DNA from 3 places in the Saccharopolyspora sp. NPDC000995 genome. Region 3 is predicted to be linked to each of the others. Evidence: riboswitches for the same ligand, from Rfam matches in the RefSeq annotation. Region 3 holds a riboswitch; each other region holds the start of a gene.
The links. Region 3 has a riboswitch for S-adenosylmethionine ahead of thrC (threonine synthase). Riboswitches for the same ligand answer to the same signal wherever they lie in the genome.
Positions count from the first base shown of each region.

Region 1: linked by a shared signal. The riboswitch ahead of ACWDKQ_RS03145 (methionine ABC transporter ATP-binding protein) and the one ahead of thrC (threonine synthase) in region 3 are both predicted to bind S-adenosylmethionine.
Region 2: linked by a shared signal. The riboswitch ahead of ACWDKQ_RS06700 (aminotransferase class V-fold PLP-dependent enzyme) and the one ahead of thrC (threonine synthase) in region 3 are both predicted to bind S-adenosylmethionine.

Region 1 is NZ_JBSFLZ010000004.1:100,430-105,804, forward strand. It holds gene ACWDKQ_RS03140 (ABC transporter permease subunit) at 1-600, opposite strand, end outside; gene ACWDKQ_RS03145 (methionine ABC transporter ATP-binding protein) at 597-1,616, opposite strand; SAM riboswitch class I at 1,861-1,948, opposite strand; gene rsmA (16S rRNA (adenine(1518)-N(6)/adenine(1519)-N(6))-dimethyltransferase RsmA) at 2,125-2,994, opposite strand; gene ACWDKQ_RS03155 (transglycosylase family protein) at 3,123-4,616, opposite strand; partial or broken gene ACWDKQ_RS03160 (transglycosylase family protein) at 5,193-5,375, opposite strand, start outside.
Region 2 is NZ_JBSFLZ010000012.1:6,013-11,387, forward strand. It holds gene lspA (signal peptidase II) at 1-319, opposite strand, end outside; gene ACWDKQ_RS06700 (aminotransferase class V-fold PLP-dependent enzyme) at 546-1,883, opposite strand; SAM riboswitch class IV at 1,923-2,038, opposite strand; gene ileS (isoleucine--tRNA ligase) at 2,325-5,375, opposite strand, start outside.
Region 3 is NZ_JBSFLZ010000123.1:139-5,513, reverse strand. It holds gene ACWDKQ_RS29110 (VOC family protein) at 22-402, opposite strand; gene ACWDKQ_RS29105 (EamA family transporter) at 448-1,311, opposite strand; gene ACWDKQ_RS29100 (hypothetical protein) at 1,612-1,758, opposite strand; gene ACWDKQ_RS29095 (TSUP family transporter) at 1,759-2,421, opposite strand; gene rpsT (30S ribosomal protein S20) at 2,627-2,887, shown strand; gene holA (DNA polymerase III subunit delta) at 2,971-3,957, opposite strand; SAM riboswitch class I at 4,054-4,186, shown strand; gene thrC (threonine synthase) at 4,199-5,375, shown strand, end outside.

The sequences.
Region 1 (5,375 bases), on a different contig from region 3:
CACGACGACGGATGCCCACAGGATCCGGTCGTCGTAGCCCTGGTAGCCGTCCTGGATCGCGGTCGTGCCCAGCCCGCCGCCGCCGATCGCACCGGCCATCGCGGCGTAGCCGATCAGCGCCACCGCGGTGACGCCGACCGCGCCGACCAGCGCGGCCCGCGCCTCGCCGAGCAGCACCGTCCACACGATCCGCAGCCGGCTCGATCCAGTCGTGATCGCGGCCTCGACCACGGTGAAGCTGACCTCGCGCAACGCGTTCTGCGTCAACCGCGCGAAGAACGGGACGGCGCCGATGGTCAGCGGGACGATCACCGCGGAGCTGCCGATCGACGTGCCGATCAGCAGCCGGGTGAACGACGCCAGGACTACCAGCAGCACGACGAACGGCACGGACCGCACCACGTCGACGACCACGCCGAGCACCCGGTACAGCACGGGTTTCGGGCTCAGGCCGACCGGCGAGGTCAGATGCAGAAGCACGCCGAGCGGCAGCCCTCCCAGCACTGCCAGCAGGGTTGACACCAACACCATGTAGAGCGTGTCGACCGTCGCTTCACCAAGTAGTCCAAGGACCTCCGACCAGGGGGTCACATCACTCACGCAGCAGCTCCGTCAACGCAAACCGGGGCACGTCGCACATGCGCGTCCCGATCGACCATCCACTTCAGGGCCGACTCGGCGCGCTCGCCGCTCAGGCCGACCTTGAACTTCGCTACCGGCGTGTCCCCCAGCCGGGTCAGCCCCCCGCCCAGGATCGCGAGGTCGACCCCGAACCTGCTGGCGGCCTCCGGCAGCAGCGCGCCGACCGCGGCGAAGCCGACCAGCACGACCTCGGCGACGACGTCGTGCCGACCGCCGGCTGGCTTGAACGACTCGGCCTGGTCGGTGTCCGGCAGCAGCGTGGTGCCCACCCGGCTGCCGGGCTCGGCGACCAGGTCGAGGACCTTGCCGTGCTCGACCACCCGGCCGTTCTCCAGCACCGCGACATCGTCGGCGATCTTGCGCACCACGGCCATGTCGTGGGTGACCACGAGCACGGTGACACCCAGTTCAGCGCGGGCGCGGTCCAGCACGGTGAGCACCGAGTCGGTGGTGCCCGGGTCGAGCGCCGAGGTCGGCTCGTCGGCCAGCAGCACCGAAGGCTTGGCGGCCAGCGCACGCGCCACCGCGATGCGCTGGCGCTGCCCGCCGGAGAGCTGGTCGGGGTAGACCGAGGCCTTGTCGGTCAGGCCCACGAGGTCCAGCAGCTCGCCGACGCGGGTGCGCCGCTGCGGGCCGCTGATACCGGCCGCTTCCAGCGGCAACGCGACGTTGCCCGCGGCAGTGCGCTGGCGCAGCAGCGAATCTCCTTGCGGCACAACGCCGATCTGTCGGCGCGCGGCGCGAAGGGACTTGCCGCCGAGGGAAACCAGGTCGGTGCCGTCGACGCGGATGGCACCGCTGTCCGGCTTCTCCAGCAGCGCGATGCACCGGGCCAGGGTGGACTTGCCGGCCCCGCTCGGACCGACCACACCGCACACCGCGCCGGCCGAAACCTCCATCGTCACGCCGTCGAGGGCGCGGACGGTTCCGTTGTTGTACTGGAAGGACTTGGTCAGGTTCTCGACTGTGATCACGATCGGCTCCACATCAGCTCGCGACGGCCGCGCACGCGAAAGGGCGACAGGCCAAGGAACTTCGGAAAGAGAGGAAGAGCTGGGTCACATCTCGCGACGACAGGCGGTGGTGGTGCGACGCCCATGGTCGATGACGCGACGCTGCGTCAGCAGCCTCCGGATGTGGTTTCGCCGGGATCGGGCCAGCTGGGCTCGGGTTTGACCCGCAGGCGGGCCGGCTGGCAGTGCGTTGGACTCCACAACAACTCCATCGGTCCTGGCGTTAGCACCTGCCCACCGGGTGGTTGCTGCGGCTTCGCGGAGCCAGGTCTCTCGGCCGCTCGGGATGGATTTCCCGAATAGTAGACCCCACTGGCGGATTCCAGCGCAAGTTGATAGTCGTCACTTTCCGAAATCGTTTGCCAAATCACACACCCGGACGAAGGGGAATTTTCCCGGCACGCCAGGTGTTGTCGGTGACTCCGGGTAGCGGATCGGTCTCGGATGGGCAAGGGGCCTGACGGGTGGTTCAGCGACCACTTTCGGTAGCCGCAGCCTCTGCGATGCGCGCGAAATCGCCGATCTCCAACTGCTCACCGCGAACCGCCGGATCCACCCCAGCGGCCCGGAGAACCTCCTCCGCCCGAGCCGCGGATCCGGCCCAGCCGGACAGCGCGGCGCGCAACGTCTTGCGTCGCTGGGCGAACGCCGCGTTCACCACGCGGAAGACGTCCTGGCGCGGCGCGGTCGACGGCGGCTCGATGCGCTGGAACGACACCAAGCCGGAGTCCACATTGGGCACCGGCCAGAACACCTTGCGCGGCACCGGGCCCGCGCGGCGCACGTCGGCGAACCACGCAGCCTTGGCGCTCGGCACGCCGTAGACGCGGCCGCCCGGCTTGGCGGCCATCCGGTCGGCGACCTCGGACTGCACCATGACAAGACCATGCGCCAGGCTCGGCAACTCGGCCAGCAGGTGCAGCACCACCGGCACGGCGACGTTGTACGGGAGGTTCGCGACGAGCGCGGTCGGCGGCGCCGGGAAGTCCTCGGCGCGGACCCGCAAGGCGTCGGCCTCGATCACGGTGAGCCGATCGGCCAGCGCCGGGGCGAACTCGGCGGCGGTGCGCGGTAGCCGCGCCGCGAGCACCGGATCGATCTCGACCGCCGTTACGGCGCCCGCAGCGGGCAGCAGGGCGAGGGTCAGCGAGCCAAGGCCGGGGCCGACCTCCAGCACGACGTCGGCGGCGGAGACCGACGCGGCGGCCACGATCCGGCGCACGGTGTTCGGGTCGTGCACGAAGTTCTGGCCGAGCTTCTTAGTCGGTCGGATGTCGAGTTCCTCGGCCAGCCGTCGCACATCGGCCGGGCCGAGCAGCGTCGCCTGCTGGTCGTCCACACCGAAAAACTACCCGCGCCCGAACTCACCACCCCGACCAGGTGACGAGCGAGGGGCACCCGTGGCGTCCGAACTGGTCCGCGGGTACCCCTCACCTGACGATATGGCCTGATACCCGGAAGGTCAGCTCACAGGCCGAGCTTCGAGGAGCAACCCGGCCAGGCGCCGTAGCCGCCGCCCCGCGCCGCGCGGATCTTCTCCGCCACCGCGATCTGCTGCTCGCGGCTGGCCTGGTGCGGGTACGGCGCGTACTGGTCGCCGCCGTAGGCATCCCAGGTCGACTTGTTGAACTGCAGGCCGCCGTAGTAGCCGTTGCCGGTGTTGGCCGCCCAGTTCCCGGTGGCCTCGCACTGCGCCAGCTTGTCCCAGACCCCGGAGGTCGGGGGCTGCTTGCCGCCGATCCGCACGACCTTGGGCTGGGCTTCCTTGGTGATCTTCTCGCCGACGGATTCCCGGCCGGTCTCCTCGCCGTTGCGGGTGGTTACCCGGGTGAACACGATCTTTTCGCCGGGCACGCCGGGGAACTCGACCCGCTCCTCGCCCTTGAACATCGTGTTGTCGACGATCTCCTGCACCGGAGGCTGGACCGGCAAGGTCACGTTGATCACCGTGCTGCCGGTGCGGTCGATGCGCACCTCGGCGCCGCTGGCGAGTCGCTGGTCGCCGCCGGGGGTGATCGCGTCCTCGGGGCCGAGTTCGAGCTTCTGCTCCCGGACCAGCTCGTCGATGTCGACGGCGGTGGTGGTCAGCTGCCGCGGCTCGTTCGCCCCGTCGATGATGGTGATGTTCTTGCTGGTCTTGACGACCAGGTCCATGCCCTGCTCGGGCACGGCCATGGTGCGGTCGGCGGAGACCCACGCGCCGTCGGCCTGGACGCCGAACTGGCGCAGCGCCTGGTCCACCGTAACCGAGCGGACCCATTCCTCACGCTGCTCGCCATCGACGGTCAGCTTCAGCAGCCGTCCGCGGTCGAGGGTGATGGTGTCGCCGTGGCTGACCTTGGCCTGCGGGGAGGGGCTCAGCGCGTCGTGCTGGCCGACGGTGATGCCCTCGTCCTCCAGGACTTCACCGACGGTGCCCTCGTAGGTGCTGATCGTGCGGTCATGCCCGTCGATCTCGACGGTCACGGACTTGTCCATGGCGGCGGCCGCGCCGCCGGTGCCGGTGAGGGTGAGCAGCACGCCGGCCACCGCGCCCTTGAGGAAGCGCCGCTTCCAGGTGGTGATCGCCTCGACGACCTCCTGTGGCGGGGCGTCGCTCTCCTCGCCCTCCGGCAGCGCCTCCGGGATGACCAGCGGCGGCAGGACGATGGTCTCGGCGCTGATCAGCCGGATGACCTCGTCGATGTCGATCTCGGCGGTCGCGAGCATGTCCTCGGCGTCCGGCCCGAGCACCTCGTAGATGTCCGCCGAGGTGATCTCGAGCGCTCCCGGCGGGAAGCTCGGGTGGTCCTCGGCCGGGTAGTGCTGCGGCTCCGGACGGTCCAGGAGTCCGACAGCGGTGTGCTGGTCGGCCTGAACCGGGGTGAACCAGTCCGTCGCAGGTTCGAAGGATTCGGCCCAGTAGCCGTCGTCCGACCGATGGGCATGGCCGGGATAGCTGGGCTCGCCGCGTCCGTTCACAGGGTCGTTACCTCCCGAAGGCGGAAGTCGCGCTCGCGCGTTTCGGAACGGGGGCGGTGTCGGGCGAGACCCATGTCGTCGCTTGACTCCCTCGGTCCTTGCGGGCACACAACCTTCGTGCTTCGCGTCTGTATCCGACTCCCGTAGCCAAGCGCCGTCCTAGCCGACCGCGAGCGCCTTTGCCCGTGGCCCGCTTCCCCGACGTACACCGGCGAGACTAACGGGCGTTCCCCATGACTGGTTGTCATCGGTTACGAGGCCGAGACTCTAGCGTGATCAATGGCGGTAGCCAAGAAGTCCGATCGATCATGTGACCTGCGTTACAGCGCTTTGCCGCGCAACCAAGCACGATCAGTAAGCGAGATCGCCCCGCTTTGACCCATTCGGGGGTACCGCCGACGGTGCATTAACGGAGCGCTGCCCGCCTTGGTGACATATCACACGTCGCTGACACCAGCGGTTTCCATGATCGGCTCGGGCCGGAACATGAGTCCGGCCCGAGCACGCAACGCGCTCGGGCCGGTCCCACCCTCCCCTCGCCCGTGGGATCCGGGCCCACGAATCGAGTTGATCACCTCACCTCGGCAAGCCCAGCTTCCGCGCGCACGCGGGCCAGGCGCCGAATCCGCCCCGGGTGCTGCGCAGCGCTTCCGCGATGACGATCTGCTGCTCCCGCGAGGCCCGGTGCGGGTACCGGTTGTACTTCTCGCCGCCGTGGGCCGCCCACGTTCGGCGGTTGAACTGCAGGCCGCCGAAGTA
Region 2 (5,375 bases), on a different contig from region 3:
ACGTCATGCCGGTGGCCAGCGAGAACGCGGCACCGGGGTTGCGGAGCACGTCGAGGTAGAGCAGACCGCCGAGCAGCTTGACCGGCGGGTTGCCCTCCAAGTTCGCCACGACGGCGACCTTGGTGAGGATGTCGACGCCCAAGGCCACCACGGCGACCCCGCCCAACAACCCGAGCAGCTTCCCGGACCCGCGCTTGGGCGACTCCTCCGCCGCCCCGGTCTGCGTCTCGGACGCCTGTTCTGCGGCAGTCGGTTCGGTGCCCGCCTGCTCTGCTGAGGACTCCCTCGGGGAGGACTGCTCGGTGCTCACGACCACCATTGTCCCTGAACCCGCCCGCACCCGGTTCGGCAGGACCACTCCCCGCGATGCGCCCTTGAACACGTTGGGCCTAAGGCCCCGCGGCGGTGCAAGTCGCGAGTGTGGGCTAAGCGCTTCGGCGCTTCAAGACAAAGAACAGGACCCGTGAGTGTTTTCGGGTGCTATGTCGCCGTGCCAAGACGCCGCAATTCACTTACGGGCCGTGACCAGGCGTGGCGGAGCCCCGTCAGTCGAGGAAGGCGGGCGCGGGGCGCGGGTCGTTGACTGGCACCCAGCGGCCGTCGACCTGCTCGTAGCGCCAAGTCGGGCCTTCGGCCACCAGCCTCCGCAGCGCGTTCACGAGGCGGTCGACGTGCTCTGCTGTGCTGCCCAGCCCGACGCTGACGCGGACCGCGCGCTCGGTGTCCGAGCCCGCCCGCGAGAGCAGCCGCCGCGTGGCCACGTGCGCGCAGAACAAGCCGTCGCGGACGCCGATGCCGTGCTCCGCGGAAAGCGCCGTGGCCAGCAGGCCCGGGTCCTGACCGTCGACGGTGAAGCTCACCACACCGACCCGGTCGTGATCGGCGTCGAACAGGCGGAGTTCGCGCAGCCCCGGCACGCCGCGAAGCCCGGCTCGCAGCCGGTGCAGCAGCGCTTCCTCGTGCTCGATGACGTCCGTCCAGTTCGCCGCGAGCGTCGCGCAGGCCTTGGCCAAGGCGTGCACGCCGACGGTGTTCGGCGAGCCCGCCTCATGCCGCTCCGGCCCCGTCGCCCAGCTCACCGACCGCTCCTGCACCAAACGGGTCGCGCCGCCACCCGCGAGGTACGGCTCGGCGGCGTTGAGCCAGTCCGCGCGGCCGATCAGCGCGCCCGCACCGAACGGCGCGTAGAGCTTGTGCCCCGAGATCGCCACGTAGTCGATGTCGAGCTCGCGAATCCGGACCGGCCGGTGCGGTGCGAGCTGCGCGGCGTCGAGAACCGTGCGAGCACCGCGGCGGCGAGCCACCCGCGCCAGCTCCGCGACGGGCCACAGCTCCCCGGTGACGTTGGAGGCACCCGTGATCACCGCGAGCCGCGGTCCCTCCGGGCAGTCGGCCAGCGCGGCATCGAGCGCGGCGGTGGCGTCCGCCGGCGTCTCCGGCGCGGGCAGGCGGCGCACCCGCGGGCCGGTCCAGGGCAGCAGCGCGGCGTGGTGCTCGGTATCGAAGACCACGACGGACGTGCCGCGCGGCAGCGTGCGTCCCAGCAGGTTCAGGGCGTCGGTGGTGTTGCGGGTGAAGATCACCGAGTCGGTGTGGCGGGCGCCGACGAAGTTCCGCAGCTCGTCGCGCGCTCCCTCGTAGACCCGGGTGCACACCTGGGAGGCGAACCCCGCGCCGCGGTGCACGCTCGCGTACCAGGGCAGCAGCTCGTTGACCGCCGACTGCACGGACTCCAGGCACGGCGCGCTGGCCGCATGATCGAGATTCGCATATCCGATGCGTTGGCCGTTGACCAGCGGGACCTGCAGCGCGGCGCCGACCACGGCGGGAATCCGGTAGTCCAAATGGGACTGCACCGGGATTTCGATGACGGCAGACGACACGACGGCCTCCTCGGGGGCCTCATCGGACCCGCCCAGAGGGGTCCGCGCTTGCCGGATCGCCCTGCACGACCGGCCAGGTCTTCACCCGGGGCACCCCACCGCGGTTGGAGGGTTGCCGGCCAGCAAGCCGGGGCTTGACGCTGGCGCTCATGACCTTCGGTCCAGCACTCTAGGAAACCGCGCGCACCGCGGGCAACACCATTCCCGAACTGTGGGAGCGGTCTCCGTCACACGGCGCCGACGCGGCGATCTCGACACCCGCACGGCGGTCACAACTGCACGCCCTGACACCAGGGCGACACTTGGAACGCCGGGGTGTCGATGTGCAGCGAACGACCTGTTCGCCTCAGTGGACGGCGCGAACGGACCGTCCACATCAACAACCACCAAGACACCCGGGTGACACCGCCCTCGTCGCCGGTGCCACCCGGGACGGCCACGTCAGACCCTGGTGACGGCGATCTTGATCTCGGTGCCTTCACCGACGCTGCCGGTGAAGCCGTCCGCTACATCGCCGGATTCGATGTCGTTCGCCAGGGTTTCGCCCGCGATGAAGTCGCGGTGCGACTCGACGGCCGCCAGGACCTCGGCAGGGGCCGAAATCGCCACCGTGATCCGGTCGGAGACCTGGAAGTCCGCCTCCTTGCGGGCCTGCTGGACGACCCGGACCACGTCGCGGGCCAAGCCTTCGAGCGCCAGCTCCGGGGTCACCTCGGTGTCCAGCACCACCAGCCCCTTGCCGCCGGGCAGCGGCGAGGCCGCGCCGGGATCGGTGGAGACCAGGCGCTCCTCGAACTCGCCGTCCTGCAATTCGATGCCCGCCGCGACCACGGTGCCGCCGGTGCGCTGCCACTCGCCGGACTTCACCGCCTTGATCACCTTCTGCACGTCGCGACCCAGCCGCGGACCGGCGGCCCGCGCGTTCACCGCGATCTCGAAGCGACCGTGCGCGGCGACGTCGGTGCTCAGCTCGAGTGCCTTGACGTTGACCTCGTCGCGGATCAGGTCCGCGAACGGCCGCAGCGCCTCCGCGTCCGGGGTGGCGACCACGAGCTTGGCCAGCGGCAAACGCACCCTCAGCTTGTTGGATTTGCGCAACGCCGACGCGGCCGAGCACACCTGGCGCACCTCGTCCATCGCGGTTACCAGCGCGGCGTCCGCGGGCAACTCGTTGACCAGGGGCCAGTCCGCCAGGTGCACGGAGCGGCCTCCGGTCAGCCCGCGCCAGACCGCCTCGGCGGTCAGCGGCAGCATCGGCGCCACCACCCGGCAGGTCACCTCCAGCACGGTGTGCAGCGTGTTGATGGCATCCCGGTCACCGGCCCAGAAGCGGTCGCGGGACCGCCGCACGTACCAGTTGGTCAGCACTTCGAGGAAGTCGCGCACCTCCGCGCAGGCCCCAGCGAGGTCGAAGGTGTCCAATGCGGACTGCACGTCGCCGACCAGCTCGTGGGTCTTGGCCAGGACGTAGCGATCCAGCACGTGCTTGCTGTCCACTCCGAACTCGCCCGAGATGCCCTCGGCGTTGGCGTACAACGCCAGGAAGTACCAGGAGTTCCACAGCGGCAGCACCGCCTGCCGCACCGCGTCCCGGATGCCGCGCTCGGTGACCACCAGGTCACCGCCGCGCAGGATCGGGCTGGACATCAGGAACCAGCGCATCGCGTCCGAGCCGTCGCGGTCGAAGACCTCGTTGACGTCCGGGTAGTTGCGCTTGGACTTCGACATCTTCAGGCCGTCGTCGCCAAGCACGATGCCGTGCGCCACCACGCTGGCGAAGGCCGGGCGGTCGAACAGCGCGGTCGCCAACACGTGCAGCGTGTAGAACCAGCCGCGGGTCTGGCCGTTGTACTCGACGATGAAGTCGCCCGGGTAGTGGTGCTCGAACCACTCCGAGTTCTCGAACGGGTAGTGCACCTGGGCGAACGGCATCGAGCCGGACTCGAACCAGCAATCCAGCACCTCCGGCACCCGGCGCATCGTCGACTTCCCGGTCGGGTCGTCCGGGTTCGGCCGGGTCAGCTCGTCGATCTCCGGGCGGTGCAGGTTGGCCGGGCGCACCCCGAAGTCGCGTTCCAGCTCGTCCAGCGAACCGTAGACGTCGGTGCGCGGGTAGGCCGGGTCGTCGGAGACCCACACCGGGATCGGCGAACCCCAGTAGCGGTTCCGGGAGATGTTCCAGTCTCGGGCGTTCTCCAGCCACTTGCCGAACTGACCGTTTCGGATGTGCTCCGGCACCCAGTTGATCTGCTGGTTCAGCTCGACCATCCGGTCCTTGAACTGGCTGACCGCCACGAACCAGGACGACACCGCCCGCTGGATTAGCGCGTTGTCGCAGCGCCAGCAGTGCGGGTAAGGGTGGTCGTAGGTCTCGTGCCGCAGCAGGAGCCCGGCGTCCTTGAGATCGCGGATGATCTGCTTGTTGGCGTCGAAGACCTGCAGCCCCTCGTACGGCGGGGCCTCGGTGGTGAACTTGCCATGCGCGTCGACCGGGATCACCGGCTCGATGTTCGCGGCGTCGGTGACGACCTTGTCCTCTTCACCGAAGGCCGGCGCGATGTGCACCAGGCCGGTGCCGTCCTCGGTCGTGACGTAGTCGGCCGCCAGCACCTGGTGCGCGTTCTCCCGCCCCACGAAGAAGTCGAACGGCGGCGCGTACTTCGTACCGAGCAGCTCGGTCCCCTTGAACCGGGCCACGACGTGCTCGACGACATCCTCGCCGAGCTCCCGCGCGTACGCGCCGAGACGGGCTTCGGCCAGCAGGTACCGCTGGGCACTGTTGGCCGGCGCGACGAGCACGTAGTCGACCTCGGGGTGCACCGCGGCGGCCAGGTTGGACGGCAGCGTCCACGGGGTCGTCGTCCACACCAGGGCCAGCGCGCCGTCGAATGCTTTGCCCGGCGCGTTGAGCCGCAGGCCCACGGTCACCGCCGGGTCCTGACGCTGGCGGTAGACGTCGTCCATCTTGGTCTCGGTGTTGGACAGCGGCGTCTCGCAGCGCCAGCAGTACCAGAGCACCCGGAAGCCCTCGTAGACGAGACCCTTGTCCCAAAGGGCCTTGAACGCCCACATGACGCTTTCCATGTAGTCCAGGTCGAGCGTCTTGTAGTCGTTGTCGAAGTCCACCCACCGGGCCTGCCGGGTGACGTAGGCCTCCCAGTCGGAGGTGTAGCGCAGCACCGAGGTCCGGCACGCCTCGTTGAACGCCGCGACACCCATCGTCTCGATCTCGGACTTCGAGTTGATGCCGAGCTGTTTCTCCGCCTCGACCTCCGCGGGCAGCCCGTGACAGTCCCAACCGAACCGGCGCTCCACCCGGCGGCCGCGCATCGTCTGGTAGCGCGGCACCACGTCCTTGACGTAGCCGGTGAGCAGGTGCCCGTAGTGCGGCAGTCCGTTGGCGAACGGCGGCCCGTCGTAGAAGACGAACTCATTGGCGCCGTTGGCGCCTGCCTCGCGGGCTTGCACCGAGGCCTGGAAAGTCTTGTCGTC
Region 3 (5,375 bases):
CCGGCGCACCTCACGACCGCATCAGGGCTTGCGGATGTCGACCCGGATCGGATGGTCGGCGGGGATTTCGACCAGCACGATGCGCATGCCGTCGGGGTCCGCCACCCAGCCCTCGTCGAGCCCCCACGGCTGCCGCTCGGGTTCGGCGAGCACCGTCACTCCGCGATGCCGCAGCCGTTCGAACTCCGCCCGCACATCGCGCACCTGCAGCCAGAGCACCTGGTCCGGACTCGGCCCCGGCCCGCCCCGGCCGGAGATCTCCAGAAAACCCTGGCCCAGGAAGAAAACCGTGCCGCCGGGGAACTCACGCGCGATGGCCAACCCGAGCACGTCCCGGTAGAACCGCAACGACCGCTCCCAATCCCGCGGCCGGAGGATCAACCGGCTGTTCAAGATCTCCATGCCCCGTTTCTACCCGCGCCCACAACCAGCCGCCGGGCGGCGCGGTCAGGCGATGCCGAGGAGGACTACTCCGGCGAGGACCACCACCGCACCCGTCAATCGGCGAATTGGCTGCGGTTCGCCCAGGAGTCGCCAGGCCAGGAGGCCCGCCAGGACGATGCTTAGCTCACGGGCCGGGGCGACCAGGCTCACCGGGGCGAGCTGCATTGCGAACAGGACGAGGATGTAGGCCAGCGGTGACAGCAGGGCCACTGCCAGGATTTCGCGGCGGTGCGATTTCCAGGCCTCCGCGACCCGGGCTCGGCGGCTCACCGCGTAGGGCGCGAGCAGCATCGAGCGGGTGAGGTTGTTAGCCCAGTCGTACGCCAGCGGCGACAACGCCAGCCGCGTCACGGCGTGCGCGTCCCAAACCGTGTAGGTCGCGATCAGCGCACCTGTCGCCAGGCCGAAACCGACACCGGCAAGGCTTGCGCCGGAGCGCGGCACCCCCTCGGAGAGTCCGATCACGAACACCCCGACGACCACCAGCAGACCACCCAGAATCCCGAGCCAGCCCGGGCGTTCGCCCAGCAGCAGCACCGCGACGAGCATCGCCAGCATCGGGCCGGTGCCACGGGCCAGCGGATACACCACTGACATATCGCCGACCGCGTAACCGCGTTGCAGCAGCAGGAAGTACGCCAGGTGCACGACCGCGCTCGCCAGCACGCCCAACAGCCAGTCGCCCAGCGGCGGCAGCCCGGTCCAGATCAGCGATGCGGCCATCACCGGCAGGTACAGCACCGCACTGCACGTCGCGGTCAGCCACACGAACCCCGCCCCGGCCGCCCCGGCGCGCTTCGCGAAGAAGTTCCACGCCGCGTGTGCGAACGCAGCGGCGACGACGAGAAGAACGGCTGCCAGCCCCATCGAACCCTCTCCGTCCCGCGCCGGCGCGCGACATCCGGGTTCCTCCAGGCTTTTGTCCCGTCAGATGTGCGATCACGCGCCTTCCGCGATCGCCGGTGCCGCTCGGACCAGTCCCCCACGCCCCTGGTTGTGACGATCTGCGACGGAGCGGGAGCGGAACCCTAGGCACAACCGAATGTTGATGTTACTCCGTGCGCGAATCGCGGATCTGGAGGGACTGTTCCCGGCCTCGCCCCGAGCTGCGGTGCGGGTAGCGGAACGCCAGGGCTCCGGGAATCTCCGCTCGTGTGCGACCAAACTCTAGACGCCTGCGGCGAGTTTCCAACCGAGGCTGACGACGAGCCCAACCACCACCGTCAGCAACACCCGTCGGACGAAACCGGAGCCGCACCTCGCGGCGATCATCGCGTCCACGACGCTGCCCGCCATGTTGCTCGCGGCCTTCACCTACGCCAATCCCCACAGGACCTTGCCGGCCGGGATGAAGAACACCAGCGCGCCGATGTTCGTCGCTACGTTGACGACCTTCGCTGTCGCCGTAGCCGTGACGAACGCGAAACCGACCAGGCCGACGAGCAGGAACACCAGGAACGAGCCGGTCCCGTGGCCCGTGATGCCGTCGTAGAAACCGATCACGGCGCCACCGGCGAGCATCACCAGCAGCTGTGTGCGCCGCTGGAAACCCGGCACGTCGGCCGGACCCAACTCGGGTTTGCGCCAGGTGTGAACCCCGACGAGACCCAACGCGACCAGCACGACGACGTTGAGTACCTGCAAGGCAAAGAGCACCGGCCAGTACCGCGCCGCCCAGCGATCCGAGCAGGGCGACGATCGCCATCGACAACGCGGTCGGCCAATCGATCGAGGTTCGCTTCGCGTAAGTGCGCGGGCGGCCGCGGCGGTCCCGGCGATCGCCGCCACCTTGTTGGTGGCCAGCGAGTAGATCACCTCGCCGCCGGGCAGGAGCCGCAGCATCGCGGGCAGCTGGATCAGGCCACCGCCGCCGACGATCGCGTCGACAGTCCAGGCCAGGAACGCGGCGCCGCTGAGGAACGCCAGTCCGACGAGGGACAGATCGGCAAATGCGGGCCAGTTCAACGCATCGAGCACGAGGCTTGACCCTATGGTTCGGAAACGCCGGATCGGAACCCGATGTGATAGCCCCGGCACCGCCCGCCCGAAATCTGCGCAGGTGGGCGCTGTTAGCATGGACGACCGTGCCGTGCGGCATTCCGCCGTGGAGGAAACCTGCCTGAGCGCAGCGCCGACAACAGCGCGACACGATCGATTCGACAGACGAGGAAGAGGCGCCACAGTGGCCAACATCAAGTCCCAGATGAAGCGGATCAAGACCAACGAGCAGAGCCGGCAGCGCAACAAGGCCGTGAAGTCTGCGGTCAAAACCGCCATCCGAAAGTTCCGCGAGGCCGCTGACGCTGGCGAGAAGGACAAGGCCATCGAGCTGCAGCAGGCCGCCAGCCGCGCGCTGGACAAGGCCGCCAGCAAGGGCGTCATCCACAAGAACCAGGCCGCGAACAAGAAGTCCGCGCTGGCTCAGCGCGCCAACCAGCTCTGAGCTGAGGCCTGAACTTCGAAAGGCCCCTTAATCCGCCCCCGCGGGGAAGGGGCCTTTCGCGATTTCAGTGGAGATTGGTGCGATCACGAACGCTGGTTGCGGAGCTCCACGAGACGCAGGACGGTGCGTTCCAAGGCGTAGGTGGCGTCGGCGGCCATGCCCTTGACCCCAGCGTTGACCTCTGCGACCGCCTGGAGCGCCTGCGCGAGGCTCGAAGCGTTCCAGCCCCGGGACTGCGCCAGCGCCTTCTTCACCTTCCACGCGGGCATTCCCAGCTCGCCTGCCAGCCGGAACGGGTCGTTGCGACCGCCCGCGGCGGCGACGCGGCCGATGGTGCGGACCGAGTCCGCGAGCGCGTCGGCGATCAGCACGTGCGGGACGCCCAGCTGCACAGCCCACCGCAAGGCCTCCAGGGCAGCCGCCCGGTCACCCGTCACCGCCTTCTCCGCAACCGCGAACCCGGTCACCTCGGCTCGCCCGCGGTGGTAGCGGCGGACGGCCGTCTCGTCGACCTTGCCGCCGGTGTCGGCGACCAGCTGCGTGGCAGCGGCCGACAGCTCCCGCAAGTCGGAACCGACCGTTTCGATCAGCGCAGCCACCCCGGCGGCATCGGTCTTGCCGCCGGCCCGGCGCACCTCGTCGCGGACGAACGCCTCCCGCTCGGCGGGCTTGGTGATCTTGTTGCACTCGGTGACCCGCGCGCCTAGTTTGCGCAGCGCATTGGGTAGTTCCTTGGCGTGCTTGGAGCGGCCGCCGCCGCTGTGCACGACGACGATCATGACCCCGTCTGCCGACTGCTTGGCGTGCATCAGCAGCGCCTCGGCGATCTCCTTGCCCGCGTCCTGGGCAGACTCCACCGCCAGCACCCTGCCCTCGGCGAACAACGATGGGCTCAGCAGTTCGGCCAGCTCCGGAGGAGTGAGTTCGCTCACCTTCACGCGGCGCAGCTCGGCTTCCGGATCGGCCGCACGGGCGGCTCCGACAGCAGCCCAAAGCGCGCGTTCCACCAGCAGTTCTTCGTCACCGAGAACCAACTGCAGCGAATCGGGGACCACGACCGGTGCGCTCATGCACGCATCGTCGCACGCACCCGTGACGTTCCCGCCATCTGGATCGCGCTGGCCAGACCCCGGCGCGGTCCACTAGCGTTGCTGGCACAACCGAATAGCTCATCCAGAGGGGCAGAGGGAACGGCCCGATGAAGCCCCGGCAACCGTTCGTCAGCGAATCGTGTTTTCACGCGCGAGGTCTCTGACGAAAGCGGTGCTAATTCCGGCCCGTCCGCGGGACAGATGAGGAGAGGACCTCGCGATGACTGCTGCTGCCCATGCCCAGACAACTGCGAAGAAGACCTTCGACCTGGGCAACGCCGTCGAACTGGTGTCCAAGGAAGAGGGCCACCGGCAGCCGTTGGCCCCCGAGTTCGTCTCGCTGGAGGACTTCTCCCCCCTAGAGGTCGCCTACGACTTCGGCAGGATCCGCCGCGAGGACATCGAATCCGGCCCGCGCTCCATCTGGCGCTACAAGCAGCTCCTCCCGGTTCCCACCAACGTCGAAGAGCACCCGAACACCGAGCCGGGCTGTACCCGGCTGGTCCGGGCCGACAAGCTCGCGAAGGCGTTGGGCGTCAAGCGGATCTGGGTCAAGGACGACACTGGCAACCCCACCCACTCCTTCAAGGACCGCGTCGTCGCGGTGGCGCTGGCCGCCGCCCGCGAGTTCGGCTTCAAGGTGTTGGCCTGCCCCTCCACTGGCAACCTCGCCAACGCGGTGGCCGCCGCCGCAGCCCGCGCCGGTTGGGACTCGGTGGTGCTGGTGCCCAAGACGCTAGAGCGCGCCAAGATCCTGATGAGCGCGGTCTACGACGGGTCGTTGCTGGCCGTCGACGGCAACTACGACGACGTCAACCGGCTGGCCACCGAGCTCGCCGCGGAGCACGAGGACTGGGCATTCGTCAACGTCAACGTGCGCCCCTACTACTCCGAGGGTTCGAAGACGCTGGCCTTCGAGGTCGCCGAGCAGCTCGGCTGGCGCATCCCCGAGCAAATCGTGGTGCCGATCGCTTCCGGCTCGCAGCTAACCAAGGTCTACAAGGGGTTCAACGAGCTCGGCCAGGTCGGCCTGGTGGAGCCGAGCCCGGTGCGGATCTTCGGCGCGCAGGCAACCGGCTGCTCCCCGGTGTCGACGGCGTACAAGAACGACCACGACGTGGTCCAGCCGGTGCGGCCGGACACCATCGTCCGTTCGCTGGCCATCGGCGCCCCCGCCGACGGCCCGTACGTGCTGGACATCGTGCGCAAGACCGGCGGCGCCATCGAGGACGTCAGCGACGACGAGGTCCGCGAGGGTATCCGATTGCTGGCGCGTACCGAGGGCATCTTCGCCGAGACGGCCGGCGGGGTCACCGTGGCCACGGCGAAGAAGCTCATCGAGGCGGGCAAGATCGACCCGGATGCCGAGACAGTGCTGCTGATCACCGGTGACGGGC